DNA from 2 places in the Enterobacter sp. RIT637 genome. Region 1 is predicted to be linked to the other one. Evidence: predicted binding sites of a transcription regulator. Region 1 holds the regulator's gene; the other holds the start of a gene.
What was found. Region 1 encodes sigma-54, which starts transcription at its own class of promoters, with help from an activator protein. Its sites were predicted from a motif close to GTTGGCACANNTTTCGCTNT; they were not measured.
Positions count from the first base shown of each region.

Region 2: the regulator sigma-54 is predicted to act here: its motif matches at 1,712-1,731, upstream of glnA (glutamate--ammonia ligase).

Region 1 is NZ_JAIHAZ010000005.1:80,785-84,310, reverse strand. Features, by position in the region: gene lptA (lipopolysaccharide ABC transporter substrate-binding protein LptA) at 1-39, shown strand, start outside; gene lptB (LPS export ABC transporter ATP-binding protein) at 46-771, shown strand; gene rpoN (RNA polymerase factor sigma-54) at 819-2,252, shown strand; gene hpf (ribosome hibernation promoting factor) at 2,275-2,562, shown strand; gene ptsN (PTS IIA-like nitrogen regulatory protein PtsN) at 2,645-3,136, shown strand; gene rapZ (RNase adapter RapZ) at 3,182-3,526, shown strand, end outside.
Region 2 is NZ_JAIHAZ010000016.1:103,210-106,735, reverse strand. Features, by position in the region: gene glnL (nitrogen regulation protein NR(II)) at 1-36, opposite strand, end outside; gene glnA (glutamate--ammonia ligase) at 207-1,616, opposite strand; gene typA (ribosome-dependent GTPase TypA) at 2,004-3,526, shown strand, end outside.

The DNA.
Region 1 (3,526 bases):
GGCAAAGGCCAGGCTCCGGCACAAAAGAAGAGTAACTAATTCGTTATGGCAACATTAACTGCAAAAAACCTCGCGAAAGCGTATAAGGGCCGCCGTGTCGTCGAAGATGTCAGCCTGACCGTCAACTCCGGCGAAATTGTGGGTTTGCTTGGTCCTAACGGTGCGGGTAAAACCACCACCTTCTACATGGTGGTGGGCATTGTGCCGCGTGATGCCGGCAACATCATCATTGATGATGAAGACATTAGCCTGCTGCCGCTGCACGCGCGCGCGCGCCGTGGTATCGGCTACCTGCCGCAGGAAGCCTCAATCTTTCGTCGTTTGAGCGTCTACGATAACCTGATGGCCGTGCTGCAGATCCGTGACGACCTGACCAGCGAGCAGCGTACCGACCGCGCCAACGAGCTGATGGAAGAGTTTCACATCGAACATCTGCGCGACAGTCTCGGTCAGGCGTTGTCCGGGGGTGAACGTCGTCGTGTCGAGATTGCACGTGCGCTGGCCGCCAACCCGAAATTCATCCTGCTGGATGAGCCCTTCGCGGGCGTTGACCCGATCTCGGTTATTGATATCAAACGCATTATCGAACACCTGCGCGACAGCGGGCTTGGCGTGCTGATCACAGACCACAACGTCCGTGAAACGCTGGCCGTCTGTGAACGCGCCTACATAGTGAGCCAGGGCCATCTGATTGCCCACGGTACACCGCAGCAAATCCTCGAAGATGAGCATGTTAAGCGCGTGTACCTTGGGGAAGACTTCAGACTCTGATAGGGTAGAGGTAACGTAACGCCGAACCGGAGAAAAATGCTCTGAACATGAAGCAAGGTTTGCAATTAAGGCTCAGCCAACAACTGGCGATGACGCCGCAGCTACAGCAGGCGATCCGTCTGTTGCAGCTGTCCACATTAGAACTCCAGCAGGAGCTCCAGCAGGCGCTGGACAGTAATCCGTTGCTGGAGCAAACCGATCTTCATGACGAGGTAGAAACCCAGCAAACGCAGGACACTGAAACGCTCGACACCGCTGATGCGCTCGAACAAAAAGAGATGCCGGACGAGCTGCCGCTGGATGCCAGCTGGGATGAAATCTACACCGCCGGAACCCCTTCCGGCACGCGTGCAGACTACCAGGATGATGAGCTACCGGTCTATCAGGGAGAAACCACCCAGTCGCTGCAGGATTACCTGATGTGGCAAGTGGAACTCACCCCCTTCTCCGATACCGACCGCGCGATTGCCACCTCAATTGTCGATGCCGTTGACGACACCGGCTATTTGACCGTCACGCTGGACGATATACTGGAAAGCATGGGCGACGAAGAGATTGAACTTGAGGAGATCGAAGCCGTTCTGAAGCGCATCCAGCGTTTCGATCCGGTAGGCGTGGCCGCAAAAGATCTGCGCGACTGCCTGCTGATCCAGCTTTCTCAGTTCAGCAAAGAGACGCCATGGATCGACGAGGCGCGCTTAATCATCAGCGATCATCTGGATCTGTTGGCTAACCACGATTTCCGCTCCCTGATGCGCGTCACGCGCCTGAAGGAAGAGGTGCTGAAAGAAGCGGTGAATCTGATCCAGTCGCTCGATCCGCGTCCCGGCCAGTCGATCCAGACCAGCGAGCCCGAGTACGTGATCCCGGACGTGCTGGTCAGAAAACACAATGACCGCTGGGTCGTTGAACTGAACTCTGACAGCATTCCTCGCCTGCAAATCAACCAGCAGTACGCCTCCATGTGCACCAGCGCGCGCAATGACTCCGACAATCAATATATTCGTAGCAATTTGCAGGAAGCACGCTGGCTGATCAAAAGTCTGGAGAGCCGGAATGACACGCTGCTGCGCGTAAGCCGCTGTATTGTTGAACAACAGCAGGCCTTTTTTGAGCAGGGCGAAGAGTATATGAAACCGATGGTACTGGCGGACATCGCCCAGGCCGTCGAGATGCATGAATCAACCATTTCTCGCGTGACCACGCAGAAGTATCTGCACAGTCCACGCGGTATTTTTGAGCTTAAGTATTTCTTCTCCAGCCATGTGAATACCGAAGGCGGCGGCGAAGCCTCGTCAACAGCCATTCGCGCACTGGTGAAGAAGTTGATCGCCGCGGAGAACCCCGCGAAGCCACTGAGTGACAGTAAGTTAACCACCATGCTGTCCGACCAGGGTATTATGGTGGCACGCCGTACTGTTGCGAAGTATCGAGAGTCTTTATCCATTCCGCCGTCTAACCAGCGTAAACAGCTGGTCTGACACAACCGATAAGGAAGACACTATGCAGCTCAACATCACAGGACACAATGTCGAGATTACTGAGGCTTTACGCGAGTTTGTGAACGCGAAGTTCGCGAAACTTGAGCAGTATTTCGAGAGGATCAATCAGGTCTATGTTGTGTTAAAAGTGGAGAAAGTGACTCATATCTCGGATGCAACCCTGCACGTCAACGGGGGTGAACTCCATGCCAGTGCGGAAGGGCAAGACATGTACGCTGCTATCGACGGCTTGATTGACAAGCTTGCACGACAGCTCAATAAACATAAAGATAAACTGAAACAACACTAATTGTCCGGGCAGTTAACGGGTGCAGGACGGCCTGTTGTGCGACACAACAGGCCATTTGTACAGTTAGCGCTTAGGTGAAATTATGATGAACAACGATTCCGCTCTTCAACTGAGCAATGTCCTTAACCAGGAATGTACCCGCAGTGGCGTTCACTGCCAGAGCAAAAAACGTGCGCTGGAGATCATCAGTGAACTGGCTGCAAAACAGCTGGGCCTGCCGCCTCAGGTCGTGTTCGAAGCGATCCTGACCCGTGAAAAAATGGGCAGTACCGGCATTGGCAACGGCATTGCTATCCCACATGGCAAACTGGAAGAAGACACTTTGCGTGCCGTGGGGGTGTTTGTGCAACTGGAGACGCCTATCGCCTTCGACGCCATCGATAACCAGCCCGTCGATCTCCTCTTCGCGCTGCTGGTACCAGCAGACCAGACAAAGACCCATCTGCATACGTTGTCGCTGGTCGCTAAACGCCTGGCCGATAAAACTATTTGCCGTCGACTGCGTTCAGCCCAAAGTGATGAAGAGCTTTTCCAGATTATCACTGAAGCAGAAGGCAATCAGGATGATGCGTAACCGGGAGATGGCCTTCACATCTGTTGTCCTGAGGAGAAACGGAACATGGTGCTGATGATCGTCAGCGGTCGCTCGGGGTCGGGGAAATCCGTCGCCCTGCGCGCGCTGGAAGATATGGGTTTTTACTGCGTAGATAACCTGCCGGTGGTGCTGTTGCCCGAACTGGCGCGGACGCTTGCGGACAGACAAATTTCTGCCGCCGTCAGTATCGATGTCCGTAACATGCCAGAATCACCTGAGGTCTTTGAGCAGGCCATGAGCAATCTGCCAGAGTGCTTCTCGCCTCAGCTGTTGTTCCTTGATGCCGATCGTAACACCCTGATCCGTCGCTACAGCGATACCCGTCGTTTGCACCCACTCTCCAGTAAAAACCTTTCACTGGAAAGTGCC
Region 2 (3,526 bases), on a different contig from region 1:
GATCTGCCCAGCATCGGGCAGCGTGCCAGTTGCCATTCAGCAGTCTCCTGGAGTCGGTTGCACTAATTTAGTGCAGTATAGCTTTTTCGGCGTAAAAAGCGCGTGAGATCAGGTTGTTGGTGGAGAAAAAAGCCCATCCGGAGATGGGCTAAAAGTTTCCACGGCAACTACTCCCGACGTTTATCACGCCGGGTAAAACAACTTGATTAAACGCTGTAGTACAGTTCGAACTCAACCGGATGCGGAGTCATACGCACGCGGTCGTTCTCTTCAATACGCAGCGCGATGTAAGCGTCAATCGCTTCATCAGTGAATACGCCGCCAGCCGTCAGGAACTCACGGTCTGCGTCCAGCGCGTTCAGTGCTTCTTCCAGAGAGCCTGCAACCTGTGGGATCTCTTTCGCTTCTTCTGGCGGCAGGTCATACAGGTTTTTGTCCATGGCTTCGCCAGGGTGGATCTTGTTCTTAATACCGTCCAGACCGGCCATCAGCAGTGCTGCGAAGCACAGGTATGGGTTAGCCGCTGGATCCGGGAAGCGCACTTCGATACGACGTGCTTTCGGAGACGCAACAACCGGGATACGGATAGAAGCAGAACGGTTACGTGCAGAGTACGCCAGCATTACTGGTGCTTCGTAGCCTGGAACCAGACGCTTGTAGGAGTTGGTGGTTGGGTTCGCCAGGGCGTTGATCGCTTTAGCGTGTTTGATAACACCACCGATGTAGTGCAGCGCCTGCTCGGACAGACCCGCGTACTTGTCGCCAGAGAACAGGTTAGTGCCGTTCTTGGACAGAGACATGTGGCAGTGCATACCGGAACCGTTGTCACCAAACATTGGTTTTGGCATGAAGGTCGCGGTTTTACCGAAACGGTGCGCAACGTTGTGCACAACGTATTTGTAGATCTGAATCTCATCCGCTTTTTTGGTCATGGTGTTGAAGCGGGTAGCGATTTCGTTCTGGCCAGCGGTCGCCACTTCGTGGTGATGCGCTTCCACAACCAGGCCCATCTCTTCCATGATCAGACACATGGTAGAGCGGATGTCCTGTGAAGAATCGACCGGAGGAACCGGGAAGTAACCGCCTTTCACGCCAGGACGGTGACCTTTGTTACCACCTTCGTATTTGGTGGAAGAGTTCCATGCGCCTTCGATGTCATCGATAGCCACGTGGGAACCCGAAATTGACGCGCCAAAACGGATGTCGTCAAACAGGAAGAATTCTGGCTCTGGCCCGAACAGAACGGTGTCTGCGATGCCGGTAGAACGCAGGTACTCTTCAGCGCGTTTTGCGATGGAGCGTGGGTCGCGGTCGTAGCCCTGCAGCGTGCCTGGCTCGAGGATGTCGCAACGGATGATCAGGGTTGGCTCTTCGAAGAACGGGTCAATGAGCGCAGTGGTTGCGTCTGGCATCAGAACCATGTCGGATTCGTTAATGCCTTTCCAGCCACCAATGGAGGAGCCGTCAAACATTTTGCCTTCTTCAAAGAATTCGGCGTTCACCTGATGAGCAGGGATTGTGACGTGCTGTTCTTTACCTTTGGTATCGGTGAAGCGCAGATCAACAAACTTCACTTCATGTTCGTTCAGCATCGTCAAAACGTGTTCAGCGGACATACTTAACTCTCCAGATTGGTCATTGTCGTCGTGGTAACGAGGTCTTCAACTTCTATCAAGGTGGCTGTGATGCCATCTTTTTGCCGTATTTTTATAAAGCGAAATCTGTGCCAACTTTTAAAACACCCCAAAAAGGCGTTATCATGCGCACCATAGTGCAAAAGGGCTGCACCACAATGGATTTGTTGCACCAGTATAGTGCTTCAATGTGAACATTGAGCACCATATTGGTGCAATTTACGTTAAAGTGCCCTTTTACCGCTCCGTGAAAGCGATCACAAAGCATCTCTGCAATACTTGTTTGCGGGGGATGTTTGTGATCCTGTTTTGTAGTGCGATTAATCCGTGTACAATAACGCGCTATTTCTAAATGCCTGAGGCAAAGTTGTGATCGAAAAATTGCGTAACATCGCCATCATCGCGCACGTCGACCATGGTAAAACTACCCTGGTTGATAAGCTGCTGCAGCAGTCCGGTACATTTGATGCTCGTGCCGAAACTCAAGAACGCGTGATGGACTCCAACGATTTGGAGAAAGAGCGTGGGATTACCATCCTCGCCAAAAACACCGCTATCAAATGGAATGACTACCGTATCAACATCGTTGATACCCCAGGGCACGCCGACTTCGGTGGTGAAGTTGAACGTGTAATGTCCATGGTAGACTCCGTTCTGCTGGTCGTTGACGCAATGGATGGCCCAATGCCCCAGACGCGCTTCGTGACCAAAAAAGCGTTTGCTCATGGTCTGAAGCCAATTGTTGTTATCAACAAAGTTGACCGTCCTGGCGCGCGTCCTGACTGGGTTGTTGATCAGGTCTTCGACCTGTTCGTTAACCTCGACGCGACCGACGAGCAGCTGGACTTCCCTATCGTTTACGCTTCTGCGCTGAACGGTATTGCAGGTCTGGACCACGAAGACATGGCTGAAGACATGACCCCGCTGTACCAGGCGATTGTTGACCGTGTTCCTGCTCCAAACGTTGATCTCGACGGCACCCTGCAGATGCAGATCTCTCAGCTCGACTACAACAACTACGTTGGCGTAATCGGCATTGGTCGTATCAAGCGCGGTAAAGTTAAGCCTAACCAGCAGGTCACTATCATCGATAGCGAAGGCAAAACCCGTAACGGTAAAGTCGGTAAAGTACTGACTCACCTGGGTCTTGAGCGTATCGAGAGCGACATCGCTGAAGCGGGCGACATCATCGCCATCACCGGTCTGGGTGAACTGAACATCTCCGACACCATCTGCGATCCGCAGAAAGTCGAAGCACTGCCAGCCCTGTCCGTTGATGAACCAACCGTATCCATGTTCTTCAACGTCAACACCTCTCCGTTCTGTGGTAAAGAAGGTAAGTTCGTTACCTCTCGTCAGATCCTTGACCGCCTGAACAAAGAGCTGGTGCACAACGTTGCGCTGCGCGTTGAAGAAACTCCAGACGCTGATGCATTCCGCGTTTCCGGTCGTGGTGAGCTGCACCTGTCAGTTCTGATCGAAAACATGCGTCGTGAAGGTTTCGAAATGGCGGTTTCCCGTCCGAAAGTTATCTTCCGCGAAATCGACGGCCGTAAACAAGAGCCGTTCGAAAACGTCACGCTGGACGTTGAAGAGCAGCATCAGGGTTCTGTGATGCAGGCTCTGGGTGAGCGTAAAGGCGACCTGAAAAACATGAATCCAGACGGCAAAGGCCGCGTACGTCTCGACTACGTGATCCCAAGCCGTGGCCTGATCGGCTTCCGTTCAGAGTTCATGACCATGACGTCTGGTACGGGTCTGCTGTACTCCACCTTCAGCCACTACGACGATGTTCGTCCGGGCGAAGTAGGCCAGCGTAACAACGGCGTTCTGATCTCCAACGGTCAGGGTAAAGCGGTTGCGTTCGCACTGTTCAGCCTGCAGGACCGCGG